DNA from 4 places in the Pseudoalteromonas marina genome. Region 1 is predicted to be linked to each of the others. Evidence: predicted binding sites of a transcription regulator. Region 1 holds the regulator's gene; each other region holds the start of a gene.
What was found. Region 1 encodes sigma-54, which starts transcription at its own class of promoters, with help from an activator protein. Its sites were predicted from a motif close to GTTGGCACGNNNNTNGNNT; they were not measured.

Region 1 (8,160 bases):
ATTGGTATGGTATTACTCCCTGTCAGTGCACATTTTTTAATAGATTCAGCGGTCGATATTGCAAAATATTTTGGCCTAAGCGATTTAGTCATTGGCTTAACAATTATTGCAATAGGTACAAGCTTGCCCGAGCTTGCAGCTTCAATTGCAGGGGTTCTTAAGAATGAAGATGACTTAGCACTGGGTAATATTGTTGGCTCTAATATTTTTAATATTCTTGCCGTGCTGCCTTTCGCAGGCATTATTAACCCTTCTGTTATTGACCCGTCTGTTGCTAACCGCGACATACTTATTATGATTGGTGCCACGGTTGCGCTTATTATCATGTCATTGAACTTTAAAGGTGCTCAGCGCATCAATAGAGTAGAGGGCGGCTTATTATTAATCGCTTTTTTAGGCTACCAAGGGTATATTTTCAGTCAAGTAGGGTAAGTAATGGCAACGCTAAATTTTATTGAACAAGGCCTACGTGTATTAGACATAGAGCGCCAAGCATTGAGTGATATTGCACAATATGTGGATGAAAATTTTCATCAAGCATGTCAGTTAATATACGACTGCCAAGGCCGAACTATTGTTATAGGCATGGGAAAATCGGGTCATATTGGCAATAAAATAGCGGCTACATTAGCAAGTACTGGCAGCCCTGCATTTTTTGTACACCCCGGTGAGGCAAGTCATGGCGACTTAGGTATGATCACTAAAAATGATGTGGTTATGCTAATTTCTAATTCTGGTGAAACAAGCGAAGTCCTCAATATAATTCCCGTTTTGAAACGCCTCGGCGCAAAAATGATAGCCATGACAGGCAACGCTAGTTCAACAATGGCAACGCTTGCAAACGTACATATTTGCATAAAAGTACAAAAAGAAGCCTGTTCGTTAGGCTTAGCCCCTACAGCAAGCACAACAGCAACACTTGCAATGGGCGATGCCATGGCAGTTGCACTCTTAGAAGCCCGCGGCTTTACAGCTGATGACTTTGCGCTATCTCACCCCGGCGGCAGTTTAGGTAAACGTTTACTGCTGACCCTAAAAGATGTCATGCATAGCGGTAAAAACACACCTATTATTAACGTTACGCAAACTATAAAAGATGCACTGATAGAAATGTCGGCAAAAGGCTTAGGCATGACAGCCATAGTTGATTCTCAGCAACAACTTGTAGGGCTCTTTACCGACGGTGATTTACGTCGTATTTTAGAACAACGAATTGATATACATACAACACAAATAGATGTTGTAATGACCAAGTCCTGCACAACGGCAACACAAGATATTTTGGCCGCTGAAGCACTTAATATTATGGAGCAAAAGCGTATTAATGGTTTAATCATCGTTAATGAGCAAAACCACCCTATTGGTGCATTAAATATGCAAGACTTACTAAAAGCAGGAGTATTATAAATGCAATTTGAAGAGCTCTATCAACCATTGAGTGAAGACGCAAAAGCACGTGCAAAAAAAGTAAAGCTACTTATTTGTGATATTGATGGTGTGTTTTCTGATGGTCGCATTTATTTGGGTAACCAAGGCGAAGAGCTCAAAGCATTTAATACAAAAGATGGCTTTGGCATTAAAGCGCTAATTAATAGCGGCTTTGAAGTTGCGGTAATTACAGGACGCCACTCAAAAATAGTACAACAGCGTATGACAAGCCTAACAGTACAACATATATATCAAGGCCAAGAAAATAAATTACTCGCTTACGAAGAACTAAAAACAAAGCTCAATTTAAATGATGAGCAAATTGCCTACATTGGCGATGATGGCCCAGACATGCCAGTGATGGAGTTAGTAGGGTTTGCTGTTGCAGTAAATGACGCCCATCCGCTAATAAAACGTTTAGCGCATTATACAACACAAATGCTAGGTGGCTTTGGTGCAGTGAGAGAACTAACCGACCTGCTAATGCTTGAAAATAACAAACCTTTGACCACAAAAGGGACCAGTTCATGAATGCAGCGCGCATAATATTAAGCGTTTTATTCATCAGCTGTATGGTTTGGCTTTGGTACCCTTATTTCACACAAGTAAATTTACCACAACAAACCGAAGCAGACATAATTGCAAAGCCCGATTACACAGCCATAGAGCTAAAACAAACAGCGTATGACGAAAATGGGAAAATCAGCCATAAAGTAACGGCAGCACGAATGGAGCTATATCAAGAATTAGGGTTTACCTTTTTTGATAAACCTATTTTTACGCTATACAACAACAAGCAAACATGGCGAATTAACGCTAATGAAGCAACATTATACGAAGGCAGACAATTAATATTAGAAGGTAACGTTGTTGCTAGTAATTTAACTGATAACGCAATGATAGATAAAATTAATGCTGATAACATTCAGGTAGATATAAAATTACTAACGATGCAATCAGAGCAGCCTGTCATTGTTACAGGGCCCAATTTAAAAATCACCGGTAAAGGCTTAGAAGCCGATTTAAAAACCGAAGTGATAAAATTAATTAACCATACGCGAACTATTTATTATGACCAATAAACTATCAACACTCTTTATTATTCCAACATTTTTACTTGCATTAGGTACTAATGCCGCTGAACCAACAGCGCCAATTTCTGCAAATCAAATTTCGATTAGTGCGGATAAACAAGAGGGTCAACTAAAAGAAAACGTAGGTATCTTCGAAAAAAATGTTGAAATTATTCATGGCGACAGAAAAATTACCGCAGACCGCCTTGAGGTTCACAAGCGTGATGAGCTAGGCGACAACAAGCAATTGTTAATTGCCACAGGTACGCCTGCATATTTTGAAGAAAAACAAGCCGACGGCACAATAATGAGCGCCAGCGCTAATGAAGTTAGATACGATGTTTCAACGCGTTTTTTAACATTAATTGGAGATGCAGAGATATCTCAAGCTGGGCAAAAAATGAATGCTAAAAGCATTACCTACGATATAGAACAGCAGCTTATTAGCGCCGAAAAAGATGAAAGCTCAACTGACCGTGTACACACTATCTTAGTGCCTGTGGAGCCTAAAAAAATTGACAAAGGCCAACCATGAGCACATTAAAAGCAGAGCTACTAGCCAAAAGCTACAAAGGCCGTGAAGTTGTAAAAAATGTGGGCTTAGAAGTTCAAGCTGGCAGTATTGTAGGCTTGCTTGGGCCAAACGGCGCAGGTAAAACAACAACCTTTTACATGATTGTAGGTTTAGTCCCTAGCGATAAAGGCAAAATATCTATCGACGAGAACGATATTACGCTTTTACCTATGCACAGTCGTGCTAGATTAGGCATTGGCTACTTACCACAAGAGTCGTCTATATTTAGAAAATTAACAGTGTATCAAAACTTAATGGCTATTTTAGAAACTCGAAAGGAGCTCACTAAGCAAGCCAGAGAAGATACATTGAATAATCTATTAGATGAATTTAGCATTCAACACATTCGGGATAGCAAAGGTATGGCATTATCGGGCGGAGAACGTCGCCGAGTAGAGATTGCACGTGCTTTAGCCGCAGATCCAAAGTTTATTTTGCTAGACGAACCATTTGCCGGTGTTGACCCTATCTCAGTATTAGATATTAAAAAAATTATTGAACACCTGAAAAACCGTGGGATTGGCGTATTAATAACAGACCACAATGTAAGAGAAACCCTTGATGTTTGCGAAAAAGCCTACATTGTTTCTCATGGGGAACTGATTGCTTCTGGTACCCCTGAACACGTATTAAATGATAAAACTGTACGCGATGTATATTTAGGCGAGCAATTTAGGCTGTAACATTTACGCCTTATTTATAAGCATCTGCTAGTATTAACTATAACAACTTAAAAGGATTGTTAGAGATACATGAGGCAATCACTACAGCTGCGCATGGGCCAGCAACTTACAATGACACCTCAGTTGCAACAAGCTATTCGCTTGCTGCAATTAAGCACATTGGATCTTCAGCAAGAAATACAAGAAGCGCTCGACAGCAACCCATTACTTGAGGTTGAGGAGCAAGACTATGCCGATGATCTTGCGGGCAAAAATGAGCAAAAAGCAGATAACGATGAAGTTACAGTAACCGTATCTGTAGATGAAGCCCCTAGCGAGTATGAACAAGACAGTGGTGAAGCGCTTGCTAAAGATACCGTAAGTGACGACATGGCAATGGACGTTAGCTGGGATGAGTACATGAGTGCAGCCCCTGCATCATCTTCAGGCCCAATGCCTGAAGATGAGTCTATATATCAGGGCGCATCAACTGAAACGCTTCACGAATATTTAATGTGGCAATTACAATTAACGCCATTTAGCCCTACAGATGAAGCCATTGCTATTGCTATTGTAGAAGCGGTGGATGATTCAGGCATACTGACACTCAGTTGCGAAGAGATTTTAGAGAGCTTTAATCAAGATAATGACGATGACGTTGAGGTTGAACTTGACGAAATAGAAGCTGTATTAAAGCGCATTCAGCTATTTGACCCAGTGGGTATTGCGGCACGTAGCTTACAAGAGTGTTTGTGTATTCAGTTAAATCAATTTGATAAAGGCACGCCTTTTATTGATGAAACAAAAATGATTTTAACCGAGCACATTGATTTGTTAGCTGCTCGTGACTACCGTACATTAATGAAAAAAACGAAGCTCAAAGAAGATGAGCTTAAAGAAGTAATGACACTTATTCATACGCTCAACCCTAAGCCTGCAGACACAATAGTACGAGAAGAGTCTGAGTATGTAATACCTGATGTGTCAGTTAAAAAAATTAAAGGCCGCTGGATTGTAGAGTTAAACCCAGACAGCATGCCAAAAATTCGTGTAAACAGCCAATATGCAGCGATGTCGCGTACAGTTAAATCAAGCGGCGACAGTCAATTTATTCGCTCACATTTACAAGAAGCTAAATGGTTTATAAAAAGCTTAGAAAGTAGAAATGATACACTTTTAAAAGTAACTAACTGTATTGTTAAACAACAACAGGGCTTTTTTGAACACGGGCCAGAAGCCATGAAACCGATGGTTTTAAATGATGTTGCTGAAATGGTAGAAATGCACGAATCAACAATTTCGCGCGTAACCACGCAAAAGTATATGCACACACCGCGTGGAATATTTGAGCTTAAATACTTTTTCTCAAGCCACGTAAGTACCGAAAATGGTGGAGAGTGTTCATCTACTGCAATACGTGCACTTATTAAAAAATTAATCGCAGCAGAAAACTCAGCAAAACCATTGAGTGATAGCAAAATTGCGGATATATTGGCTGAGCAAGGAATTAAAGTAGCGAGACGTACAATCGCAAAATATCGCGAATCTCTGGCTATTCCACCGTCAAATCAGCGAAAGAGCCTGATTTAAGACGCTAAACAAAGAGGGTAATGCTTATGCAACTAAATTTAACTGGTCGTCATGTAGAACTAACTGATTCATTAAGAGACTATATAAATACCAAATTTGCGAAGCTAGAAAGGCACTCTGATCATATTAATAATGTTCATGTCATTCTTGATATAGAAAAATTAAATCAAAAAGCAGAAGCAACTATTCATGTAAGTGGTGCTGAATTATTCGCATCCACTGAACATCAAGATATGTATGCAGCTATTGATTCATTGATTGACAAGCTTGACCGTCAAGTAATTAAACACAAAGAGAAGCTTGCTCGACACTAATATGATGAAATTAAGTTCACTTATATGCCAGGACTGCAGTAAAGCTGCGGTCCTTTTTAATAGTAAAAAAAGAATTTTAGAGTTTATTAGCGAGCTGGCTCACGATAAATTACCGTATTTATCTCAACAGGATATTTTGGGCGCTTTATTAACCCGCGAAAAGCTAGGCAGCACAGGGATAGGAAGAGGTATTGCTATTCCACATGGCCGAATGAGCGGCGCACAAGAACCTTTAGCATTGGTGTTAGTAAGTGAAACACCGATTAATTTTGATGCTATAGACAACCGCCCTGTTGATATTTTTGTTGCACTCATCGTACCTGAAGGCGATAACCAACAGCATTTAAAGACGCTAGCAACGATAGCTGATAAACTAAAAAATAAAGAATTTTGTAAGCAGCTTCGCTGTGCTAAATCGGATGCTGAGTTGTATCAAATTATTGTTGACCAATCGTAACAAATTTAAAGGGTGATTAATGGAGTTGATTATCATAAGTGGCCGTTCTGGTTCTGGTAAGTCGGTTGCTTTACGCGTTGTTGAAGATCTAGGTTATTATTGCGTAGATAACATTCCAGTAAATTTATTACCTTCTTTGGTAAGAAGCGTTTCTGATAACTACGATAAAATTGCCGTTAGTATAGATGTGCGAAATTTACCAAAAGAGCAAGATGAATTTAATCACATCATCGAATACTTACCGGGTTTTACAAAACCAACGCTGTTCTACTTAGACAGTGAAGATCAAACCCTTATTAAACGATTTTCTGAAACCAGACGCTTACACCCTTTATCAATAGATTCACTTCCGCTTGATTTAGCCATAAAAAAAGAAAAAGAACTTCTCGATGTGCTAATTACGCGCGCCGATTACATGATCGATACCAGTGAGCTAAGCGTTCATCAACTTGCTGAATCAATTCGCGAAAAAATATTAGGTAAAAAAGATAAGCAGCTGATTGTTACATTTGAATCTTTTGGTTTTAAACATGGCATTCCTAAAGAAGCAGATTACGTATTTGATGCGCGTTTTTTACCTAACCCGCATTGGGAGCCTGAACTAAAACCACTTAATGGCCTAGACCAACCAGTAAAAGATTATTTGGCTAGCCACAGCATAGTTCAAAAATTTACATGGCAAATACAAACCTTTGTACAAACATGGCTACCACACCTAGAGCGAAATAACAGAAGCTATTTAACTATTGCGATTGGCTGTACTGGCGGGCAACATCGCTCTGTATATTTAGCGCAAACAATTGGCGAAAGCTTTGCAGTTACGCATCCCAATGTAAAAATACGTCACAGAGAACAAGAAAAGTAATTTTACAAAACTAATAACCTGTTCAGCTTTGATAGAGTAATGTATGCGTATAGAAGACACTTTTTTAATACAAAATAAATTAGGACTGCATGCCAGAGCCGCAACTGTATTAGCCCAACTCGCTGTAAAATTTGATGCTTCAATCACCTTATTTCAAGATGATAAAGAAGCTGCTGGTGACAGTGTATTAGCACTAATGCTACTTGAAAGTAGCCAAGGTAAAGAAGTTAAAGTGGTATGTGAAGGGCCTGATGCAGAGCAAGCTTTAAATGCAATTGGAGAACTTATTTCGCAACGATTTAACGAACAAGAGTAACGTTAATTTTTAACATTTAAATAAAATAACTATAATCAAAATAACTGGCTGCTAGGTCGTACTCCCCCACCCATTAGGTAACAGTTACAGTATAAATAAAGGACGCCAATGCCCGAAGCTTTTGAACAAGACTACCCACTACAACAACTAAAACAAGTGACCAAGTCACTTAATAGTGGTCAGTTTGTTCAAGTTAGGCGCATGCTCGCAAAAACAGCGCCATGTGATACTGCGTTATTATTAGAATCATCTCCACACAAAATTCGTCGCTTGCTATGGCAGTTAGTTGATCCTGATGTTCAAGGTGATGTACTCGAAGAATTATCAGAAGACGTGCGCCTGGGTATTATTGCCCAAATGGAGCCTGAGCATATTGCTGCTGCCACTGAAGACATGGGTCACGATGACCTAGGTGAAGTATTACGTAGTTTGCCTGACACCGTTTACCAAGACGTTGTTAGCGCCATGGACACCCAAGATAGAGAGCGCGCAACACAAGCGCTATCTTATCAAGAGCGTTCTGCTGGTGCACTCATGAACACCGATACGGTAACTATTCGCCCAGATGTGACCATTGATGTCGTCCTACGTTATATTCGACTTCGCGGAGAGTTACCTGAAGGCACTGATGACCTGTATGTGGTTGATAAACATAACTGCTTTATTGGTGCTTTATCGCTGAGTACATTGCTAACTAATCCACCAGAAAAAATTGTTCGCGATTTAATGGATGAAGAATGTGAGTCAATTCCAATTTCAATGGATGAAAGTGAAGTCGCACAACTGTTTGAGCGCCATAATTGGATCTCGGCCCCAGTTGTTGATGACAACGATCAGCTACTTGGTCGTGTCACGATCGATGATATTGTTGACGTAATTCG
Region 2 (8,160 bases), on a different contig from region 1:
GGTCGTATTGACCAATTAGCTGCGCCGACATAGCACGCAGTACGCGTGGATCTGCGTTAATTGGCCCAGGCCCCATGAGTAAACGCTGTGGCGGGTTTAAAGTTTGAATTTGCGTGTTGCTAAACATGTTTTAGGCTCCGATTGTCTGAATAAGCATGCGAATGCCCGTTATCATTAATACAACGGCAAAGGCGCGTTTTAATTGTTTTTGATCCAGCTTGCTACCAATTTTTACGCCAATAGGCGCAAACAAAATAGTAAGTGGAATAATAAGTAAAAAGGCAGGGAGGTTAACTAACCCCCACGTACCTAGGGGAGCATCGGTTGGCGTTGTGCCAATACTTAATAAGGTAATTACGCCAGGTAGCGCAATCAATAAGCCAAATACAGCTGCTGTGCCTACGGCAACATGGGCACGTACGTTAAATGCACTAAGCATGGGCACGCCAATTGTGCCGCCGCCTATGCCTATCATGACCGATAAGCCACCAACAATACTTGCCATTATGCCTTGGCCAAATTTACCTGGTAACTTACTTACAAGGGCAGGGGCGCCGGCTCTAAATAACATGTTAAGGCTAACTAAAATAGCAATACACGCAAACATAAGTACCAGTGCATTACCACGTATTGAGTGCGCTAAGTAGCTGCCTACAACGGCCATTACTAAAATAAACGGCGCCCAGTATTTAATTAAAGCAAGGTCAATGTTTCCCTTTGCATGGTGCGAGCGAATAGATGAAATAGACGTAGGCACTATGGTGGCAAGCGATGTCGCGGTGGCTATCATCATGGCCGACTCAGGGCTTACGCCAAAGCCTTGCAGCAAAAAGTACAGCACAGGCACGATAACAATACCGCCGCCTACGCCAAAAAGTCCTGCTAAAATTCCGGCAAAAATCCCAGTTGCTATTAAGGCCACAATAATTGGCCATTGGTTTATTATTTCTGTCATGTGTGTTCCTACTACGTTGATGAAACAGTTGCACGGCCATCAGAGCGAGGATCCGTTGCAGCTTCAAGGGTTGTAGGTGTATCTAAAATAGCACCTGCGTGACCCATCATTTCGTTATTGTCCTCTACACTTACCCAGTCGTGGCCACGTTTATTTAATTCATTGTCTATTTGGGCAGCGAGGCTGTGTTCTATTTTTAAATTTGTGCTGGTGTCGCCCCATGTGCGGCCCAGTAACCAGCGCGGATCGCTTACCGCTTGGTTAATTGATTTATTTCGCCACGCGTATCCGGCAAATACAGCGGCTTGAGTTTGTGGTTGGCCTTCACCACCCATAGTGCCGTAGGCAAGGCGTCTGCCATCGTCAAACTTAGCCATAGCCGGGTTAAGGGTATGTGCTGGGCGTTTATTTGGCGCTAGTGCATTGGTATCTTTAGTGTTTAAGCTAAAACTTAGCCCGCGGTTATTCCATACAAACCCGCCTTCACTCATGAGTATGCCGCTACCAAATTCCCAGTAAATACTTTGAATAAAGCTCACTAGTTGGCCGTTTTTATCGCGTGCTGCCATCCAAACTGTATCGCCGGGCTGGGCATCAAACGGCCATTTTTTGGCGGTATTCATATCAATATTGTTGGCAAGCTCGGTTAAGCGCTCATCAGTTAATGCGTTTTTATAATCATCGCCAAGCGCTTTAGGGTCGGCCCAAAGCGTTGGGCGGTGCGTAAAGCTTTGCTTGGTGGCTTCTACAATTAAGTGGGTCCAATCGGCTTCGGTGTTAGCGGTGTGTTTTAGCTTATTAACGGTACCAATTATTTGTAGCGAATGTACGCCTTGAGTAGGTGCAGGTAAGTTGTAGCAATTAATACCCGACAAATTAGCATTTAGCGGGCTTACTACATCGGCTTGCGTGTTGGCAATATCATTTGGGGTAATAATACTACCAGCTTTGGCTAAGTCGGCTGCAAACGAGTCGGCAAGTTCGCCTTCATAAAATGCATTTAAGCCATGTTTAGCTAAATGCTCAAAGGTATCGGCAAGTTTTGGGTTTTTAAAATGTTGGCCTGCTTGTAACGGTTTGCCATTTGGGATGTATAGTGCTTTAAATGCATCATTTGTATTGGTAACCGTCGCGAGTTTTTCGCAGCCTGCTTGCAAGCTTTTGGTAACAGTAAACCCTTCGCGGGCAAGTTTGATAGCTGGGGCTAAAATAGTACTTAGCGAAAGGGCTGCGTACTCATCTAATTCAAGGGCTTTTTGCCAGCCTTGAAGTGTAGCCGCTTGAGTCAATGCGCTTAAACCGCCACGCTCTGGTATTTGTTGCTCATTGCTGTAGGCGCTGATGTCGTTTGGTGCACGCCCGCATGCATCAATTGCGGTGGGTGTGCTTTGGTTTGGGTTATCAATAAGCCAAAAGCTATCGCCACCAATCGAGTTCATATGTGGGTAAACCACGCTAATAGCAGCGGCGGCCGCAACCATTGCCTCAGTGGCTGTACCGCCTTGTTTTAGTATAAAGGTGCCTGCCTCGGTCGCTGAGAAGTGCGGGGCCGTAAAGGCAATGTTGTGTGCGTTCATGTGAGAGTTTCCTGTTTAAAATATGCAGCTAGTTGTGTTGCGCAGGCAAGTAAGCTTTTATCGTTATTGTGGCTCATCATGAGTGAAAACCCATATGGATGGCCATTTGCTAGATTAGCTATTGGTAAGTGAACTTGCGCCGAGCGGCTCAAGCCCGCAATAGCCGATAGCGTAATTATTTGCATGCGTAAGGCGCTTGTGTCGGCGCCCAATTTAGGTGCGGTTGTTGGGGTTGTTGGCAAAAATAAGCAGCTAGTTGAATTTAGGTTTTTAGCAATTAATGTTTGCCATTGGATTTGAACGTTAAGTGCTTCTTTTTCTTCTTGGGCGGTTAGTGCCAATGCCATTTTAAAACGGGCCGCAATTGCCGGAGTAAACTGGGGAGGGGGCTCCGGCAACTGAAGCCAATCTTTGTGCGCTTTAGCAATAGCACGTCCTTGCAATATTCTAAAACTATCAGCGAGTTCGCTTAATAAGCTGATGTTAGGTAGTTCAAATTCTTTGTGGTGTTTAAAAAAAGGTTTGGTTTTTTTAAGCAGTTGTTTAAGTGGTGCTTGTAAAGCTGGGCTGACTAGCTCAAATAAGGGCTCACAAATAACCAAGGTATTTACACTATTAATAGCTTGGTTTGGTAACAATACATTGCCTACTTTTTCTAATAGTTCTGCGCTTTGGGTAAGCCAACCAATGGTATCAAAAGGGGGAGCTAGCGGAATTAGGCCATCTTTTTCAATTACGTTATGGCTTGGCCTAATACCAAATAAACCGCAATAACTTGCGGGGATTCTAATAGAGCCTCCGGTATCGGTGCCCAACCCGATGTCAGCTAAATTGCCGGCTACTGCGGCGGCCGATCCCATACTAGAACCACCGCATGCATGCCCTTTTATTTTGGGGTTTTGTGCTGCGCCATAGTGAGTATTATTACCTTCTAAGCTATAGGCAAGCTCGTCGGTATGGGTAAAACCTTTAAAAATACAGCCAGTATCCATTAATTTGTTAACACTACTTGCTGTTTGCTGGGCAGGTTTTGCTGCTTTAAACCAGCTAGGGTTACCTGCGCTGTTGCGCTCGCCTTTAACTGCAAATACATCTTTTACGGCTAGGCGCATAGTGCTTAGTGTGCCCGTTTGACTTGATTGCCAATTACTGGGTCCATGGTCACAAAATATACCTGTGTTTTTAGTTTTTAATTGCGTGTTCATTTTGTAACCCATCTACATAAAACTGACCAAATGGTTATTTACTAATTTTAAATTGAGTAAAAGAGAATAGTGTTGTTATTTTTTTAGCTCTCTACGTAATATCTTATTTTTATTAACTGAGCACTAATTGTACTTTGCATCGGTGGTTGTGGTTTTAGCGAACTTAATACAAGCAAAACAAATGCCAAAAGTAAATTCCTGTCCGATTGGTCAGGTTTTTGGGCGTTGCAGAGAGGGATTTATAATTTTTAAGTTATAAAGTGGGTGTTTTTAACCGCAAAACAAACCAACTTGGTGCATTGTTGCACCAAACTGGTTGTTATTATTTACACGAATTTATTAAATAAGGGGGCTTTACTAATTATTAGGCCATTAACGTCGCCATACAGCCAATCGTTTGGTGCTATTGCGGTACCCAGCATATTAATAACTTGGTCTTGATCGCCAAAACCGCGCTTAAGTGTGCTACGAGGGGTTGAACCAATCGCCATTACAGGTAAATCCATTGTTGCAAGTATTTCTATATCGCGGCAACAACCATTTATTACAACACCTTCCCAGCCATTTTGTAGCGCGCGTTCGGCCATAATGTCGCCAATAAAAGCAAAACGTTTGCTAGCAAACCCATCAATTACTAACACTTTCCCTTTACCATCTTGATGAAGAACATCGGCGGCAAACGAGTTGTCTTCTGGGCAGGTTACCGTTACTGCTTGGCCACTAAAGGTGGTTTTTTTACCAAAGTGGCGCAAGCCACTATCTGCTACTTGAACCGAGTTGCGGTGATCGTCGAATAGGTCGGGGGTTGTAAAGTTTTCCATGTGTTAGGCCTCGTTTGGGGCGGGTATTTTTAAGCCAATACCTTTTAAAATTATGTGGGCAATTGATTGTGTTATTTGTGCCACGTCGGTTTCGTCATATTCTAATTTATTCATAACTAGCAGTACTTCTGCTTGAAAGTCTGCGTAGTATTGTGTTGTTGACCAAATAGTAAATAAAAGGTGATGGGGATCCACTTGGTCTATTTTTTTTGCGTCCATCCAGGATTGAAACACATCAATTTTTTGTTTAACCCAAGGCCGTGTATTTGTTCTAAAGTAGTTTTGTAAATAGGGGGCGCCACGCAAAATTTCATTGGCAAATAAACGAGATTGAAGAGGTTGGTTTACGGCAAGTATTACTTTACTTTTTATGTAGTTATAAAGCACTGTTGCGGGGTCGTCTTCAGCGGTGACGTTATCAAGGCCTAAGTTCCAATTTGCTATTATTCTGTCTATTACCGCTTCGTAAAGGCCATCTTTGCTTTTAAAGTAATACAGTATGTTAGCTTTTGGAACGCTAGCCTCTTTTGCAACCATGCTCATGCTTGCGCCGTCATACCCATTAAGAGAAAATAATTGCTCGGCGGCATTTAATATGAGCAGTTGGTTTTTTTCCCGAGTGACTTCTTTTTTATTTGGTTTTATTTGTGTGGTCATTATTGATTGTGCGTGTTTAACGTGTTGATTGATTGTAGCTTTACTGACCGAAAGGTCAATTACTAAAGTGGCTTTAAATTTAACAGCACGTAAATATGCTTAGGTATGCAGAGGTTAGATGGAGTTAGCAGGTGTGTGTTTAGCGTATAGGGAGCTAAACACACCATGGTGTTAAATACTATGTTTGTTTAGCCAGTCTAGTGCTAAAGGCCATAAAGCGGCAGACCTTTTACTAAAAAACTTCATGTGGCCAATATCTTTCAGGTTATATTCACTGGGCGTTAAATGTAGCGTTTGTGCGTTAAGTTTTGGAAAAACAGAAAGCATATCAGCAACATTATCGTTATTTGCTATATCATCATCGCTGGCATTAATCCAAAGCGAAGGCATGGCTAGTTCATTATAAAAATGTTGAAATACTGTATTGCCAAATGCTGATTTAACATACCCTTGTGCGTTACACCATTTTTGCCACTGTTGAGCTACGCCTTTAGGTAAAGGCTCGCCCATACCAAACCATTGTGATTTAGTATGGCCAAATAGTGCATTACTCACCGGAATAACCCCATTCATAAAAAAGTGTGCTTTTACCTGATACGCTAAGCGCATATTGGTTAACTTGCCCGACGAACACGCAAAGTTGAACAGTGAGCTGAGTTGAGTGGCATTGTGCATTAAACCTACTAGCTGCCCGCCGGCACTGTGACCTATCAAATGGTAGTGGGTATTCGGAAATGTTTTTTGAAGTTGTTCTAGCACTGCGGGCATATCCTGCTCGCCCCACGATTGCAAATTCGCTTTACTATTTTTAATGCTGCCTTTAAGTGATTGGCCTATCCCGCTGTTGTCAAACGTAATAACGGCAAATCCATTTTGCTGCAAGTAAGTAGCAAAGTTTGCATAAAACTGCTGCTTAATCCCCGTTGCAGGTGCAATCATTACTGCGCCTTTTATGGTGTCTTCTGGTTTAAATACATGCGCGCTTAATGTTTGCCTGTTATTGCAGGTAATAGTGATGTGATCAAAGTGTGGTGTGGCCATTAGAGTTATTATTTTCCATATAAAGTACACAGGTGAAAAGAATAGCTGGTTAGACCAGTAGAGGCAATAATACTATTTTTCCCGTGTTCATGTCCTAATGGCAAAAAATCAAAAACAAGCTATTTTGCGTCACTATTCACCTGCGCTAGTAAGTCGAGTACTTTTTGTTGACCAAAAGTTTGTGCAAATTGCTCTGCTGTTTGGCCAGCTTTGTTTTGATGGGCGTTATCGCAATCAAGGCTGACAAGTGTTTTAGCTATACTAAATTCGCCTCTAAATATAGCGGCCATTAGGGCCGTATTACCACGCTTATCTTCAAGGCAGGCATTAGCGCCTAACTGTAAAAGCGTGTTAACTGTGCTTTTATTACCGTGATAAGTGGCAATCATTAGCGCGGTGTAACCTTTGTTGTTGTAACTATTAATAGGAATGCCTGCATCAACAAACTGCGTTATTACGGCGGTGTCGTCAGTACGTGCGGCAGCAAAGTAATATGCAAGTAAGCTGTCGTATTGTGCTTGTGCGGTTGTTGGCTCATTCACAGTATTTTGTTGTTCATTACCAAGGCTTGAAAAGCTCATTACTAAAGTAAATATAATAAGGAATTTACGCATACGGTTTACCTTTTAAAAAAAGAGGAAGGAGAGTCGATCCTTCCTCTTGGTTGGGTAAAATTATTAAAGTTTAGCGGCTAATTGTTTAACCATTTTAATATCGCCATTTACGGCTTTAGTTAAACGTGTACCGTACTCGCTGTCGGCTTTGTAGAAGTAGCTGAGCATTTTGTGCTTTACTTTGCTGTCTTTCACTTTGCCTAAATCGCCAGCTAAGTTGTCAACTAAGTTAGTACGCTCTTGCTTACTAAAGCCACGGTAAAGTACGCCAGCTTGTGCGAAGTTTTGCTGCTTTTTAATCGCGGCTTGTTGTACAAAACCTTTAAGTTCAGTGTTACTTCTACGTGCAATTGGGTTTTCTGCTACGTTTTCGTGACTTGGTTGGTAGTTCACATTACTTGTTGTATTACCGTAGTTCATTGCGCCGTCTTGGTTGTAGTTAACAACATCAACTTTTGCGCGGTTAATTGGCAATTGTTGGTGGTTAGCACCTAAGCGGTACATTTGTGTATCTGAGTATGAAAACACACGCCCTTGTAATAGTCTGTCTTCAGATGGCTCAATACCCGGGATTACATTTGCCGGTGCCATTGCAACTTGTTCTGTAGATTGAAAGAAGTTAGTTGGCATACGGTTTAAGGTCATTGTACCCACTTTTGTTTCTTTAACGTCTAACCACATTTTTGTTGCATCTAATGGGTTGTAATCAAAGTCATCTAACTGCGATGGGTCAAGTGTTTTAATGTATAGGTCCCACTTAGGGAAGTTGCCTTTACCAATTTCGGTGTACAGGTCGCGTGTTAAGTGTTGAAAATCTTTTCCTTGTACTTCGGCTACTTCTTTTGAATCTAGGTTGTCGATACCTTGTTGGCTTACCCAATGAAACTTAACGTATTTAACATCGCCTGATTTATTAATCATTTTATATGCATGCACGCCCCAACCATCCATTTTACGTAAGCTTGCTGGTGTACCGTAGTCGCTGTATACCCACGTTAACATGTGAGTAGAGCCCGGCTCGTACGAGAAAAACTCAAATAAACGGTTAGGATCTTGAATGTTATCTACCGGAGATGGCTTTAACGAGTGAACCATATCTGGGAATTTAATCGCGTCACGGATAAAGAACACAGGTAAGTTGTTACCTACTAAATCCCAGTTACCTTGGTCTGTGTAAAATTTTGTAGCAAAACCACGAGGATCACGCAGCGTTTCAGGACTACCTTTTGAGTGAATTACTGATGAAAAACGAACAAATACGTCTGTTTCTTTACCTGCTTCTGCAAATGG
Region 3 (8,160 bases), on a different contig from region 1:
GCTTTTACCTCAAACCACCCATTTACTGCTTTGCTGCAATCCATGTCTACATCCAGCATCCAATAGTGTTCGCCCCAAATATTAAGCGGCGTAACGCCAAAGCCGTCATTAGTCACTGTTTTTTGGGCACCATATGTACTTGGCCACACGTTTGTAGTCCAATCGGCTGCGGTACCTTCTGCCTGGGCGCTTTGCCCGCTTTCAATACCGTACCAATCTAGATAGTTATCGTTTACTTTCCATGGGCTTGTAGTGGCATTTTTTAAATTGTTATGACGAATAGGCATCGCACATTCCATATTAGTTGTTTGACAGTTTCTACCTAAATTTGTATTTGCATAGGTATGATCTATTCCGCCGCGTACAAACATGTCTTGCCCACTTTGAGTTTGTGCGTTAATAAAAATGACGGTACGCTGCCAATCACCACTCGGATTTGAAGTCGAACCTTGTGATAACTTAGCGTTTTTATGAATTGCCATCGCATCCCAAGGCGCCACATTTAAATTAATAGTGCCGTTACTATTAACTGTAATAACCTCACCGCTACAACTTTTAGCATCGCCCGATAATTCACCTTTTAATACATTACAATATTGGCCAGGCGCCATGTCTGTTTGCACAGTGGCATTGAGCGCTGCGTCTTCTTTGTTAATGGCCATATGACCTGAGCTACCGCGGCCAAATGAAATCTGATTATTAGTGTTATCCCACCAATTTGTCACAGCCCAGTTGTCGGCGGTGTTATTTCTAAAATCGACGCCACCCGCTATGTATGACCAACGATGCTCACATTTCCAATTGCTTGCAAAACATTCTAAATTACCGCTGTTATGAACGGGAACACTCGGCCCGCCCGCATCGGTATCACCATGGAAATCGTAACTCGACATTACTTTTGGATAGCCATACGGATACGCCAACATAAATACGTTAGCTAGGTCGTATAAGCGGCCATCTTCAAAGGTAATTACGTTACCCGCACCACCATGCCCCCGCTGATTATCATGATTATCTACAAATACGACCGCTGACGAGCTTGGCATAAAGCCCCACCCTTCACCAAAATTACTTAACCATGCAAGCGAGCCGTTTCTAAATGTATTACCGAGTTGTGTACTGTATTTAAACTCGGTAACTAGCCCTGTACCTAAATACTCAGAGGCATCAACGGCTTCTGTTCCCTGATCAATCACTTCATGAAACACTAACGGCGAGCCATTTATTTTAGCCATAAGGCTTTGAATATCGCTAGCTGCTACGTGTTTAGCCGCATCAAATCTAAAACCTTTTACTCCAATAGCCTGAAGGTCGTTAATATAAGCAGCGAGAGTATTTTGCACGTAATTTGAAGACGTATTCAAATCAGCAAGTCCTACTAACTCGCAGTTTTGAACGCGGTAACGATTATTACCGTAATCTTCTGGATTTATACTACAGCTTTCATGAAAGTCTTGTGGGCTATAAATTGGGTATTGTTTATTACCAAACGTGCTACCCGCAACGCCATTACCACTGCCAGCCGCCATGTGATTAATTAAGGTATCTACATAAATATCGACCCCTGCACTTTTACAACGGTTAACCATATCTACAAACTGCGTTCGGTTACCGCCTCGGCTTTGCAGTTGGTAGCTCACAGGTTGATAGCGAGTCCACCATTGGTTGCCTGTAATATGCTCGTTAGGCGGAGACACTTGTACAGCAGCATACCCTTTTGGCCCTAAAAACTGCTCGCATTCTTGTGCAACATCGGGCCAACTCCATTCAAATAAATGAACAAACGTAGTGGGTGCAGCAGCTGCAAGATTAGGCAAAAGCAAACCTAGGCTTAAACCGGCGGTGGTGACCATTTTATTCAGCTTCATAGTGTGTGTTTCCAAATGTTGGCGGGCTAAACAACATGCCCAACGTTATTTACAAGTGGTTAACACTAGTCCTGAGATTGATTAAATAACAACTGAATACGTATGCATTATGGGTAAACTATCCTTTATTATTAGATAATACCCCTCACAATTACGCCATCTTTAAATAAAATGCCTTACACAAAGTAATGTAATCAGTAGTGTAATTATTGTTTAACTCTCTAATGCATAGCGTTGAATTGTCGGTTTGTGATTCTAGATAACTAAACGTCATTAAACTGCGGCTTATGGGTTTGCTAGGTGTCGCTTTTACTTGGCAATGTGCATTTAAATAAAGCCCTTTTTGAGTAGCAAGCTCAATAAATACTAAAGCCTCAGTGTTTGGCAGTATTAAACTAAACCGTGACTGTGAATGGCTAAGCCGCTTAAACGCGTTAATTAGCTCCTCAAAGCCCAAACCATCGGTGTGACGCGCAGTGTTTCGGGCGGCATTATTGCCTTTTAAACTGTGATTAAAGTAAGGCGGATTAGAAATGATGACATCAAAGGGAGCGTCACTATTAAAGCTTTGAATAGTTTGATGCTTAATAGCTATATTGGGCCACGGACTATTTGCTACGTTTTGTAATGCTTGATTGTATGCGTTTTCATCTATTTCAACCGCAGTAATACTCAATGCTGGCCTGCGCTGTTTACACATTAACGCCAATAATCCCGTGCCTGTACCAATGTCTAGTAACGAGTTTGCACCAGCTAAGTTTGCCCACGCACCAAGCAAAATGCCGTCGGTTGAAACCTTCATTGCGCAGATGTCGTGTTCAACCTTAAATTGTTTAAATGCAAAACCAGACATTTTTTCACCTTTTCATTCACCAAGCGCAGCATAGCGCGTATAATCAAGGTAATTGTCCACTATTTTAGACACTCTATGCAATTTTCTGAATTTGATCTTGATACCAAATTACTCGATGCCATTGATAAAATGGGCTACGAGAAGCCAACCAGTATTCAACAACAAGCTATTCCTGAAGCTCTTCAGGGACGTGATATTTTAGCGTCTGCGCCAACTGGCACAGGTAAAACAGCGGCATTTTTAATTCCTGCGATTCAATACTTATTGGATTTTCCGCGCCGTGAACCTGGTTTTGCCCGCGTATTAATTATGACGCCAACACGTGAGCTGGCTTATCAAATTCATGAGCAATGTGAGTTACTAGCCAAACGTACGCACCTAAAAATTGGTGTCGTGACCGGCGGTATTAACTACGGAACGCATAAAGAAATTTTTGAAAAAAATAACGACGTGTTAATTGCCACTCCAGGGCGATTAATGGAATACCTTGAAACTGAAAACTTTCATGCTGAACATGTCGAAATGCTTATTATTGATGAAGCCGACCGTATGCTAGACATGGGTTTCAAAAAAGAAATGAGCCGTATTTGTGACGAAGCTAAAAATCGCCGTCAGTGCTTTTTATTCTCAGCAACCCTTGAGGGTGACAGCGTAGAGCGATTTGCAGAAACCACATTAAACGATCCAGCTTTGTTAGAAGCTGAGTCGTCTCGTAAAGAAAAAGCTAAAATTCACCAGTGGGTTCATCTTGCTGATGATTACCACCATAAACTCGAGCTTTTAGTCAACACCCTTAACGGCCCAGACGTGAGTAAAGCCATTGTATTTGTTAAAACCCGTGAACGTTTAGAAACTCTCATTGGTGAATTAACTAATAACGGTGTAAAAGCCGCTTGGCTGCGAGGTGAAATGCCACAAGACAAGCGCATGAAAGCAATGGAAAACTTTCATAGTGGCCGCACTAAAATATTAATTGCAACAGATGTAGCTGCTCGCGGTATTGACGTATCTGACATTAGCCACGTTATTAACTTTGATATGCCACGTACCGCCGACGTATATGTTCACCGTATTGGCCGTACTGGTCGTGCAGGTAAAAAAGGCATCGCTATTTCATTAGTTGAAGCGCATGATATTGGTATTTTGTACAAAGTAGAACGCTACATTGAACAGAAGCTTAAACGCCGTGTAATTAAAGGCATTGAGCCTCAGCATAAAGAGGCTAAGCCACCGGTTAAAAAGCGCAAAGATCCGGTAAAAATGAAAGCAAAGAAAAAAGCGAAAGTTAAAAAGAAAAAGTAACTTAGCATATTTACCAAAGCCGGCGTATGCCGGCTTTTTAATGCGTGTAACATATGTAACCGGTGCATGTAACACCTACCCATTTAAATGTAATTATTGCCCACCTGAATTCCCACTTAATAAAATAACCTTATATTTCAATAAATTAAAACTGGCACTGAACTTGTAATATTAAACACAGAATAGCCAGAATATTTAATGGTTTGGCTAAATTTTTAATTGATATAAAAGGATTGAGTTATGAACCGCTTAAAGTTAACTATTGCGTTAGTTTCGTTTTGTTGTTTATTTTTGTTAGCCTGCGCTACCAAAGTGAGTGCAGCAACACACCTAGCCGTAGTCAGCAGCGTAGCAACTCAACCTAACCTTCAACAAACCATTACAAGCACGCTTCGTACTAACCCCAACTTTGCATTAAGCAATATTCGCGTACAGGTTAAAGATGGCGAGGTAGTATTACATGGTCAAGCGCAAACCGGTTTTGAACGTGCGCTTGCTCAAAAGTTTTTAGAAAATATGGATGGTGTTAAAATCATCCGTAACAAAATTAGTGTTATTTGAATCGCATTTTTATTAACTCAATTGGTCCTAGGCGCAGCATGTTACTCCAACACACGCTGCGCCTTTTTTGTGCCAGTATTTACTTGCAACTCGCATTAACTACAATAAAAAACTCGCTTTAATTACCTCTTACTTAACGCCTAATACCAATTGTAAATTGCATACATTACAACCTAATATTTGCCAAAATAATCCGCTCTTTAAATAATAAATTTATATTAAGCCTAGGCCTGTTTAACTGCCATTATTAAAGCGTGTTCTATCAAGGAGCAACATAATTACGGTGCGCGATTTGTGACCCAGTAAGCTAAGTACCTACTCCTGCATTATTTTAATGACTTCGCCTATGTAGGTATAACTTAAAGTCGTATACAGCTTATACGCCCTACTTGCTCTTTATTCCTATTATTAAGGCAACAAGGAAAAGCAACCTATGAGAGGAACACAAAAGTTACTGCATGTTTTATATTTATGTTGCGTTATCGTCGGTTTCGGGAAGTAACTACACAATAGGCTTAGCCTTATCGATATATCACATAGCCCGCTTTCAATTTCACCCCAAAAGGTAAATAGGCCTTAATCAATAATCGATTAACGTTGCTCTCACCTTCTCAAACACTTAAATAGCCATAAAAAAATGCAGCTTTATAAAGCTGCATTTAGTCGTTGTGAACCATAAGTCATTTTTATTTAAGCCCACAACGCGCATTTAAATGTAAAATTGCGTTGCGAGTGAGTAAATAATTCCCACTGGTATTAATGGCTCATTTATTCGTTTTGGCCTGAATCAGCTCCACCAGCGTTGCCTTTATTTGATGATTGCTGGTTAATTTTATCGCTGATCATGGCATCGAGTTTTTCACCGCCTTTAATACCAAAATCGAGCGTGCGAATAGGGAATGGAATACTAATATCAGCTTCATCCAACGCTTGTTTAACAGCAACTACGCCTTTATGACGCACTGTCATAAAGTCTGGTTCACCTGGGTATTTAATCCAAAACCACACCAATAAATTAATGCTACTGTCGCCAAAGCCTTCAGCATAAACATCGGTTTCGTTTTTACGAATGACAAAGTCCAAATCGTTAATCTTATCTACAATAACTTCTTTCGCTTTTTCAATGTCGTCACCATACGAAATGCCTACCGGTACCTCTATGCGTCTAACTCCAAGTGTGGTGTAATTTTTTAACACATTTCTGAATAATACCTTGTTTGGTACTAAAATTAACTGCCCGTAAAAGCTCTCTATTAGCGTATTACGCAGGTTTATTGAGTGTACTGAACCAAACACGTCGTCGGTTTCGATTACGTCTCCTGTTTTAAAGGGCTTGCGTATACCCATTGCTATGCCCGCAATCAAGTTTTCGGTCATATCTTGAAACGCAAAACCTATGGCTAAACCAACAATACCCGCACCGGCTAATAAAGAGGTAACCGTACCTTTTAAACCCACAAAATCCAGCGCTATAAATACCCCAACACACAGCACAATAACCTTAAATATTGAAGCCATTAAATCGGCTATTTGTTGAGAGTCGAGTGAACGGCGCAATATGTTTTTCATTAGGTTGCCAGCAAAGCGCGCTAGCATTGAAAATATAATGGCAATAATAACCGCCACTATAAAATTAGGAATGTGACTTATAACAACATCAAACCAACCGCCGAGTTTTTCTTCGATAAGTTTTTCAGCTTCTGTTATCGAGGGTATGCTGATCATTTTTTGCACCTATGAGTAAATAATAATGTGAATACTTAACTCATGTTTGCAAGTTTAGCGCCAGCATATAAAAAGCCATGCAATGCATGGCTTTTTGGGTATGTGTTTAGCTTTAATTAAACGCGTTAGTTTTGCTCGTCGCGCATAAATACCGGCTCTAACTCTTTCGTTGTTACCTCAGCGCTAAAATAGTAACCCGCTACAGTAAACTCTTTTAGCTGACTTAGTTGCGTTACTTGGTTTTCTATAATGTAACGCGCCATCATGCCGCGCGCTTTTTTAGCATAAAAGCTAATTACCTTGTATTGACCATTTTTGCAGTCTTTAAAGTGCGGCGTAATAATTTGCGCGTTGAGCGCTTTTTTATCTACCGCTTTGAAGTATTCGTTTGAAGCTAGGTTAACGAGGTATTGTGCATCTTGTGCTTTTGTTACTTCATTTAGCTTATCAGCAATAATACTACCCCAAAACTCATACAGGTTTTTACCACGAGAGTTTTCAAGCTTAGTGCCCATTTCTAGTCGGTACGCTTGCATTAAATCAAGCGGTTTTAACAGGCCATATAATCCAGATAATATACGCAAATGACTTTGCGCGTAATCAAGGTCGCTTGCAGTTAAAGTGCTCGCCTCTAACCCACCGTATACATCACCATTAAAAGCAAGCGCGGCTTGTTTGGCATTATTAATGGTAAAGGGTTGCGACCATTCGCTAAAGCGAGCAGCATTAAGGCCAGAAAGCTTATCGCTAATTTTCATTAAACTGCCAATTTGCGCAGGTGTTAGTTCACGGCATACTTTCATGAGTTCCTCGCTGTGCTCGAGTAATTCAGGCTGAGTGAACTTATCGGTTGCCGGTGGCGTTTCGTAATCAAGATTTTTTGCAGGTGAAATAACAGTGATCATAGTTAGCTATTGACTTGTAAATTATTTAATGTCAATTTCAACATTAAATGAAACGAAAAGCACGTTTTGTTTATATAAATCCTCCCTTAAAAATTCATACATTGCCGTTTTTTAATTGATAAGGACATAAGACCTATCAAGCATTGTCACACTGTTGCAGTATGGATGGTATATATTAAGGGTCGATTTTTCTTTTAACTTGCTTGGAATGAGGAAAGCAAATGACTTCAGCTCTACAAAGGCTAAAACAACATTCATCTATCGTAGCCGACACTGGCGATATTGAAGCGATCAAAAAGCATCAACCAGAAGATGCAACCACAAACCCGTCGCTTTTATTAAAAGCGAGCGAGATTGAAGCTTATAAGCCTTACCTAGATAAAGCTTGGAGCTATGCAAAAGAAACCGAGCAAGCTCCAGCTAAACAACTAGAACTTGCATGTGACTACTTTGCTGTTTTACTTGGTAAAGAAATTAGTGAGATTGTACCGGGTTATATTTCTACCGAAGTAGATGCACGTTTATCGTTTGATACTCAAGCAACTATTGATAAAGCACACACATTACTTAGCCTTTACGAAAAAGAAGGTGTAAGCAAAGACAAAATTTTAATTAAAGTTGCGTCTACGTGGGAAGGTATTAAAGCCGCTGAGCAGTTAGAAAAAGAAGGCACTAAATGTAACCTTACTTTATTATTTAGCGACGCCCAAGCCCGTGCATGTGCTGATGCAAATGTATTTCTAATCTCGCCATTTGTTGGTCGTATTTTAGATTGGCACGTTGCTAACGGCATGGAAAAACCAACGGATCCACTACAAGATCCAGGTGTTCAATCAGTACGCAGCATTTTTGAATTTTACAAACGTCATGACTACAAAACAGTAGTGATGGGCGCAAGTTTCCGTAATACGGGCGAAATTATTGCCCTAACAGGTTGTGACAAGCT
Region 4 (8,160 bases), on a different contig from region 1:
GACGACACCGCCATTCGCACTTCGCCTGTAATACACTCCGGCTTTTCATTAATAGCCGCTTGCCCTTGCATTAGTAACCCAAGCGCCTGTTCGCATAATGGTAAGTAACGCTCACCTTCAGCGGTCAATCTTATCTTTCTAGTAGTGCGAACAAATAGTTGTGTACCAAGAGCTTGCTCTATTCGTTTAATAGAGACACTCGCTGCCGACGAGCTCATATCCAACTGATGCGCAGCCGCTGTTATTGATTGAAGCTGCGCAACTTTTAGTAATACGCGTAAATCTGCAATTTTCATATCCGCCCCTTTATAAAACTATTCGTTGATGCTGCCAATTATCCACGTTTTAACGAAACTGTATTAAACATTAGCCTGTTTATGGAATGAAAAATACTCACTATTGTGTCTCTATCCCAACGCAAAGGAAAATATTTATGAAATGTAGAATTGTTTCATCAGCTTTAATGCTCACAACTTCGCTTATATCTGTACCTACTTTTGCAGACGAGTACGAATCGAAAGTAATACCTGCGAACAAAGTAAAATGGGGCTATTTAAACCCATTAAGAGGCGAGCAAAGTCCCGGTGCAGCCGATTTATGGGGCGATCGTACCGCAGATACCGCAACAGGTATGCTAGTACGCTTTAAAAAAGGGTTCGAGTCCCCGCCGCATATTCATAACATTACTTACCGAGGTATCGTAATTGAAGGCCAAATGCACAATGACGACCCCACCGCTGAAAAAATGTGGATGCCTGCGGGATCATTTTGGACACAACCTGCCGGTGAAAACCATACTACTGCAGCCAATGGCACTACAAATCTAATTTACCTAGAAATAGACTCAGGCCCTTATTTAGTAAAACCAACAAACAAACAGTTTGATAATGGTGAACGCCCATTAAACGTACATAAAGACAACTTAGTTTGGCTAGACAAAAGCGACGTAAGCAATATTAATGCTGAAGGTGTACAAACAACCTACCTTTGGGGAGACACCGAGACAATGTACGGCTCAATGATAAAACTACCAGCCGGGTTTAAGGGGGAAATTAGCACAGATGCGGATGAGTTTCGTGCAGTGATAATTGCAGGCAACGTGCAATACAGCTCAAAAAGTAACTCACAAAACTTAAGTGCAGGTAGCTTTGTAGAATCTGCGGGTAAGTTCATTCACTCGCTTGAGAACACAAGCGATATACCAGCAACTATTTACATTCGCAGCAATGGCTTATACCACGTAAATTAGCGTGTTGTAGCTACGTAAAAACTAAAAAGCGCACTAATAAGTGCGCTCATTTAACTGCTTGTGATCAAAAGCTGTAACGTGCAGTTAAGCTAATATAATCTAAATCATCTATTGTGGTGTAGCTAGTACCTACAGATAAATTTGTATTCACATAGTAACGAGCACCTAAAGTGATAGCTGTTTCACTGTCGTCTGCAATATCAATGTAACTTAAGCGGCCATCAATTTCGATGCTATCAGTTAGCATTGATCTAACACCAACAGATAATCCATAGCCATTTTCATCATCCGACAAATCAGTACCGCTGAACGATACTTCAGTTTCAATGTTTTCGTACGTTACTAAACCATAAAAGTCAGTGCTTTCACTAATTGCAGTACGGTAACCCACGCCTGCGCTCAACCAATTTAGATCTACATCCAAACCATCTTCTGAGTCGCCTACAGTCTTATATTGACCAGACACAAAAAAGTTATCGTCTAGTAATTTACTACCATCAAGCGTCCAACCGTTTAAATCATCGCCATCAAGATCTGCATTTAAATAACCGCCAGACACATAATTAAAGTTAGGTGTTTCTGCAAATGCAGCAGGGGTGACAAAAACTGAGCTTAATAATAAGAGTGTGACTTTATTCATTTTCATGGTACTTCCTTTTAGATATATTTTAACAACATATTGTTGTACCCAATAAAATACACAGCTATATATTTGATTGCAATTAGAAATTTTATAGATTAATTAAAAATCAATATATCAACCAATAAAGGATAATAATGTAGAGCTTTGGGTTTTAAGTGCGTAAAAATTTAACAGGATTTACTTGGAAGGCTTTGAAAAGTGGTGGCCCCTCCCAGACTCGAACTGGGGACCTAACGATTATGAGTCGTGTGCTCTAACCAACTGAGCTAAGGGGCCAACTTTATATAACTGCAAGGCAGTTAATTTTTGAAGCGTTCAGCCACAGAGCGACTAAAGCGGGTTGCAGTATAAAAACTTTTTTAGGGCTTGTCACTACCAAAAACCTTTATTTTAACAATCAATAAGCTAACTGCTTAAATTGTAATCTTTTAAAGAGTGTGAATGGGTAAATTTGGGGAGTTTTAGGAAAATAAAGTAAAAATGATTAAAAATAATATTTATTAATAGAATGCGCTGAGCAATATTTACTTACAACTGGCGTAAACATAGCTCAGCTGCGCATTATTTTTTAGCAATAATATAAATTGCATGTATTAACCCAGGGAAGTAACCCAATAGCGTTAATAAAATATTAATCCAAAAATGCATACCTAAGCCCACTTGTAAAAAAACACCTAGTGGTGGTAGCAAAACAGACAGTATTATGCGAATGATATCCATTATTTAGCTCCTTCAAACAGTTAAAAACAAAAAGCCCAGCAATGCTGGGCTTTGAGTATAACGTTATTCAGCTACGATAGATAAGTTATCTACCACATCACGTACGTCTTCAGCATTTTTTGCAATTTCGATTGCTAATTGCTTTTCCGCTGATGATTCAACTGAGCCGTTTAATGTAACAACACCATTATCGGTATCTACATCAATATCGGTTCCACCTACTTCAGAATCAAATAGGAAACGTGTTGTAATAACGGTGGTGATTTTAGCGTCCGTTAGGTCGTTATCATCATCCATCATTTTAGAATCTGTGTGTTTAGCGCTCATGTTTTTAACAACGGTTAGGCTGTTTTCAACGTCCATGACGCCATCTAGACTAAGTACAAGCTCTTCTGCTAGCTCTTTCTCTACTTCGCTATCAACTTTACCTGTAAGTACTACCTTGCCATTTGTTACATCAGTGTTTATGTCAAAGTTGTTTAGGTCTGTGTTCATAAGAAGCACAGTTTCTGCCTTGCCATCAATCCAAGCATCTTTACTTTCGTTTTCCCAGCTGTTTGCTTGTGCACCCATTGCTGTTGTACCAAGAACTAACGCGGCGATAATAGATTTGTTAAATGTTTTCATAATCTTTCTCCTTTTGATTAAAGACACTTTAACTAATGCGAACATCAAGCCAACTTTATTTACTATTAAAAATCATAGGCTTAACGAAAAAAATAGACTCTTATAGGTTTAACGCATTTCCCCTATTTACAGGCAAGTGAGTAAAACTTTCTCAACGTGTGAAAATTACTAGATTATTGCTATTTTGGTTAATGTGTCGTTAATATAACAACTAAACAAAAAGCCTTTAAAAATTAAACTATTGATAATAAACAAAATTAATTTTGGTATAGGGTTTGCTTACTAGTTAACTAATTGCAAATACAATTAAGGAATGCCCCATGTCTGTAAAAGTTGAAGACCGCCCAATAGAGCAAGTACGCGAACAAGTGATTGATCAGTTAATTTATAACTATAGCCATGGCGTTATATCTGTTGAGGCATTTGAAAGACGATTAGACAAAGCAATGGATGCAAAAGACAATTCTGTGCTGCTTACGTTAGTAGAAGACTTAACACTTAATACCGACAAGCAATACAAAGCTGAAAAGCAATCGCAGTTTACGCCTAATTACAGTGCTCAACAAAATAGCGATGACGACATTACACTGCGCAGTATTTTGGGTTCAAACGAGCGAAGCGGACAATGGGTGGTTCCTAAAAATATTTACCTAAATAATTATATGGGCTCTGTGGTGCTTGATTTCACCGACGCTATCTTTACCCATCAAAACGTGACAATTCATGTTAATTGCATTTTTGGTAGCGACGAAATTTACGTACCCGAGCATGTTAATGTTGTGTCCAAAATGTTTTGTATTTTAAGTACGCTAGAAAACAAATCAGTAACGTTAAATAAGCGTCAAGGTCCTACCATTCATATTGAAGGCAAAGCGATACTAGGGTCGATTGAAGTAAAGATAAAACGTACCATAAAAGAAAAGTTCATGAGCTTTGCAAACGATTTAAAGTCACAGCTAGGGGTAAGCAGTAAATAAGTGCAACTGTATTTGCTTTAATATGGCTGCTTTTGGCAGCCATATAGTGGTGGGCTTAAAGATCATTATTTCGTTCTGCAGGTATATCCGACAAGTACTCTACAAACTCAACTTCAAAGCCCGAAGGGTCTCTGAAGTAGATATTTTTTCTAAATGGGTTTTCATTGCCTTGCTTATGAACTGAAAAACCCGCTTTATTTAAACGAGACACCGTATTATCTAAATTAGCCGTCACGTAAGCAAAGTGAGCAAACCCAACTTGATGCCCTGAAAGCGCCCTGTTTTCACCCTCACCATGATCGCTCATTGCTATGTATTGCGTGTCGTCACCAAAGTGGACCCAACGCCTTGGTTTTCCATACCATTCACCCCGCCCTTCACTTCGTATTACCCAGTGGGGAAAAATGGCTTGGTAAAAGCGAATCATGGTATCAATGTTTTTAACAACTAAATTTACGTGTTCTAAATACATACTGTTTCCTTGTGAGTTAATTTAAACACACAATAAAACCTCAAGTTAACTTTAGGTAAAGCGCTTTTTTTAAATTTTTAGTGGGTAATTAAAAATACACTTTTGTTTTAATTAAATGTGCAACACTTTCAAGACTGTACAAAAAACACCCACAAGTATTTAGGGTTTATTGTTTACTTTATGTCAAAAGTCGCTAAAATACGCCGGCTGAAAATACAAACGTTCTTTTACAACCCAAAGGTAACTCCATGCATCCAATGTTAAACATTGCGGTTCGCGCTGCGCGTAACGCAGGCAAAATTTTACTTCGCGCTGGCGAAGATTTATCAAAAGTTGAAGTGCAACAAAAAGGCGCTAACGACTTAGTAACTAATATTGATAAAGAAGCCGAAGCCGTAATCCGTGACACTATTTTACAGTCTTACCCTACTCACTCTGTTGTGGGCGAAGAACTAGGTGAGCACAAAGGCAAGGATGATGATTACCAATGGATTGTAGATCCTATCGATGGAACAACAAACTTCATCAAAGGTATTCCACATTACGCAATCTCTATTGCACTTAAAGTTAAAGGTCGTTTAGACCAAGCCGTTATTTATGATCCGATTCGTGGTGAACTTTTCACTGCATCTAAAGGTCAAGGCGCACAACTTAACAGCAAACGTTTACGCGTGAGTAAAACAACTGTTCTTGCTGGTACAGTATTAGCAACGGGCTTCCCTTTTAAGCATAAACAACATACAGATGCATACACTGAAGCGTTTAAAGCGTTATTTGTTCACACTGCAGATATTCGTCGCGCAGGTTGTTCTGCATTAGACATGGCGTATGTTGCTGCTGGCCGTGTTGATGGCTTTTTTGAAATTGGCTTAAAACCTTGGCACTCTGCTGCAGGCGAGCTTATGGTTAAAGAAGCGGGTGGTATGGTTGTCGATTTTGCTGGTGGTAATAACTACAACCACAGTGGCAATATCATCTGTGGTGCGCCAAAACTGACTCAAGCTATTATTCGTGAAATTCGTCCAGTGTTAACTGAGTCGTTACTTCGCTAATAAATTGCTTTTACCAATATAATTGGTGCAACAAAAAAGGAGCCTAGGCTCCTTTTTTGTTGTTAAAAATATGGGTTTATTAGCTTAATCTCTATAGTTTCCCCCTTTGTATAAGGAAGGGAATTTAAATCTGTAGCAAAGTACTCATAAAATAACGCATCAAACTCGCCGTTTTGCTGCATTATTTTTATTCCTTGCTCAACCGCTTTAGCTAACTCAGGCTTATCCTTAGACACAAAATAATATAGCGCTGTTGGGTAGCTAATATATAAATTAGGCACAATACGTAAATTTTTGTGATCTCGCTCTAAAAGCTCAGAATTTACTTCAATAAATGATCGCGGAAAGTAATCTATGCGGCCTTGGCTAGTAAGCGCAAACATGGCTTTTAAGTTTGATAATGGCCTCACGTTTAAACCATTATTAACCAATATGCGTGTATCAGGCCAATCATGCCCCTGTACCGAGCTCAGTTTTGATAATTGCTCAAGCGTTTTTATGTCTTTAAATTTATCTAAATTCTGTTTATTTGTAACTAATGCTCTTTTGCCTATATACCCTTTGAACAATGGAATTTTAATGGCTGTGGCTAATGACTCTCGTTCAGGGCTGCTCATACTCCAATATAAATCAAGCGAGCCATCATCAAGTGACATTAAATTGCGTTGCTGATGCGGGTGTACAGCAACACGTTCTATTTCGGCAGGATACTGGGCTCTTATCAATGCCTTGGTTAGCATGTCATTGAGGTAATCATCACGGGCAAAATGCGCATGTTGATCTTTCGGAATTTTTACAATATTAACTTCGCTTGCTACAACACTTCCAATAAACAAGCTCACTACACATACGATACACTTTAATGGCAACATCATGATCACCTATTAGTAAATTACCTTTTTACTATTTGCTAATCGCTACTACTGGAGGCGCTGGGCGCCTTCGCTTGCATGTAAAAAGATAGCTATGACGAAATCGTTTGGCTTCTTTTTTCGCATCCGTTGCTAATGCAGCAACCTGATGACTATTTTTACACTGCTGTAAATCGGGTTCAACTAATCCTATTGATAAGGTAAGTAAAGGTACAAACTGCTTTTCACCTTCACGATTTGTAGCCCAATACCCTTTGCTAGCTATGTGATTGGGCGTAAAAAAAGCACGAGAACGATGTTCAAACTGTTCAATAATACGGTTACAAATACTTACCGCATCGCTTTGGTCAAAAACAACCATAAAGTCGTCACCACCAATGTGTCCTACAAAGTTAGCACTATTTGTACAGGCTTGCACTGTTACATCAGCCAATAATTTAATGACACTATCACCACTCGCGTAGCCATAAAGATCGTTAAACTGTTTAAAGTGATTCAGGTCAATATAAGCAAGATGAAATTTATTTTTATTACGTAACCTATGCTCTATAGCTTCGTTAATTGCAACATTGCCTGGCAACATTGTTAGCGGATTTGCATGTTGTGCGTGGCGAATTTTTTCTTCTGTTATATGTTTTAAAATGTCTCTTAGTGGCGCAAGCCCTAAATAATTGCCGCCTCTAGTAATAACAATATGGCGCCTAATATCGAAGTCTTGCTCAGTTATTTGCTTACTCACCGTATCTAGCTTTTGGTCTTCATCAACAATTAGGGGTTGTTTATCCATTAACTCTATAACAGGGCGCTTATCATAAAGAGCATGACCATAGGGTGCTGCAAATACCTCGGTAAGTTGGTCTTTATGTAGTAGGCCCACTGGCTGACCCTGTTGATTAATTACAGGTATGCTAATAATGGCTTTGTCTTGCTCAAAGAGTAAATGAGCGTCTTTGCATCGGGTATCACTTGCTATGGCCTTTTGTGGTTGGCTTAGCGCGCCAATCGCCATTGACTGGTCAAACTGATCACATAATTTAAATGTAAGTGCTTGTATTTGAGCAGAGCTAAAATCACGACTTGGTTGCAAGTTCGGTCGTTCAAATAAAAAACCTTGTACATTATTAATGCCTAAACTTTCAACCAGAGCGAGTTCCTCAGAGCGCTCAATGCCTTCTGCAATCACTAAGGTGTTTGTTGCTTTAGCTAAAACAATAATTGATTTTAAAAACTCCTTTTTAACCTCACTCTGATCGCAATGATCGATAAAATAACGATCTATTTTTACATAGTCAGGACGCAGTGCAGACCACTGCTTTAAGCCAGAGTACCCAGCTCCTAAATCATCAATTGCAATGGTAAAACCGAGCTCTCGGTAATGCGCAATGGTTTTAAGTAATAAGTCGTCGTTATCTACTTTGTCTTGCTCTGTTACTTCTATAACAACACGATTAGTCGCTAAACCAAACTGCTCGGTTAGGTGGCGTGTTTCGCCTTTTGGGTGGCAAGGGTCTAGTAGCGTTTTTGGGCTCACATTTAAAAAAAGCTTAC

Region 2: PMAN_RS17280 (amidase family protein) is a predicted target of sigma-54. The motif match lies at 3,908-3,926, and genes of this name have one in related genera.
Region 3: PMAN_RS12060 (BON domain-containing protein) is a predicted target of sigma-54. The motif match lies at 4,174-4,192, and genes of this name have one in related genera.
Region 4: PMAN_RS12895 (BON domain-containing protein) is a predicted target of sigma-54. The motif match lies at 3,275-3,293, and genes of this name have one in related genera.

The regions. Positions count from the first base shown of each region.
Region 1 is NZ_AHCB03000005.1:247,982-256,141, reverse strand. It holds gene PMAN_RS01215 (calcium/sodium antiporter) at 1-432, shown strand, start outside; gene PMAN_RS01210 (KpsF/GutQ family sugar-phosphate isomerase) at 436-1,407, shown strand; gene kdsC (3-deoxy-manno-octulosonate-8-phosphatase KdsC) at 1,408-1,959, shown strand; gene lptC (LPS export ABC transporter periplasmic protein LptC) at 1,956-2,510, shown strand; gene lptA (lipopolysaccharide transport periplasmic protein LptA) at 2,500-3,036, shown strand; gene lptB (LPS export ABC transporter ATP-binding protein) at 3,033-3,758, shown strand; gene PMAN_RS01185 (RNA polymerase factor sigma-54) at 3,828-5,327, shown strand; gene hpf (ribosome hibernation promoting factor) at 5,354-5,641, shown strand; gene ptsN (PTS IIA-like nitrogen regulatory protein PtsN) at 5,646-6,098, shown strand; gene rapZ (RNase adapter RapZ) at 6,118-6,963, shown strand; gene PMAN_RS01165 (HPr family phosphocarrier protein) at 7,007-7,279, shown strand; gene mgtE (magnesium transporter) at 7,388-8,160, shown strand, end outside.
Region 2 is NZ_AHCB03000012.1:304,478-312,637, forward strand. It holds gene PMAN_RS17265 (pyridoxal-phosphate-dependent aminotransferase family protein) at 1-127, opposite strand, end outside; gene PMAN_RS17270 (sulfite exporter TauE/SafE family protein) at 131-955, opposite strand; gene PMAN_RS17275 (gamma-glutamyltransferase family protein) at 967-2,532, opposite strand; gene PMAN_RS17280 (amidase family protein) at 2,529-3,737, opposite strand; gene PMAN_RS17285 (putative 4-hydroxy-4-methyl-2-oxoglutarate aldolase) at 4,064-4,558, opposite strand; gene PMAN_RS17290 (TetR/AcrR family transcriptional regulator) at 4,562-5,215, opposite strand; gene PMAN_RS17295 (alpha/beta hydrolase family protein) at 5,387-6,256, opposite strand; gene PMAN_RS17300 (ankyrin repeat domain-containing protein) at 6,376-6,837, opposite strand; gene PMAN_RS17305 (catalase) at 6,934-8,160, opposite strand, start outside.
Region 3 is NZ_AHCB03000007.1:183,519-191,678, forward strand. It holds gene PMAN_RS12045 (alpha-amylase) at 1-1,868, opposite strand, end outside; gene PMAN_RS12050 (tRNA1(Val) (adenine(37)-N6)-methyltransferase) at 2,020-2,721, opposite strand; gene srmB (ATP-dependent RNA helicase SrmB) at 2,797-4,023, shown strand; gene PMAN_RS12060 (BON domain-containing protein) at 4,264-4,584, shown strand; gene PMAN_RS12065 (mechanosensitive ion channel family protein) at 5,353-6,309, opposite strand; gene yaaA (peroxide stress protein YaaA) at 6,435-7,214, opposite strand; gene tal (transaldolase) at 7,436-8,160, shown strand, end outside.
Region 4 is NZ_AHCB03000007.1:362,341-370,500, forward strand. It holds gene PMAN_RS12870 (LysR family transcriptional regulator) at 1-296, opposite strand, end outside; gene PMAN_RS12875 (DUF4437 domain-containing protein) at 434-1,249, shown strand; gene PMAN_RS12880 (porin family protein) at 1,314-1,895, opposite strand; tRNA gene PMAN_RS12885 (tRNA-Ile) at 2,092-2,168, opposite strand; gene PMAN_RS12890 (YqaE/Pmp3 family membrane protein) at 2,454-2,612, opposite strand; gene PMAN_RS12895 (BON domain-containing protein) at 2,676-3,239, opposite strand; gene PMAN_RS12900 (LiaF domain-containing protein) at 3,560-4,216, shown strand; gene PMAN_RS12905 (VOC family protein) at 4,272-4,688, opposite strand; gene suhB (inositol-1-monophosphatase) at 4,937-5,740, shown strand; gene PMAN_RS12915 (substrate-binding periplasmic protein) at 5,803-6,612, opposite strand; gene PMAN_RS12920 (GGDEF domain-containing protein) at 6,644-8,160, opposite strand, start outside.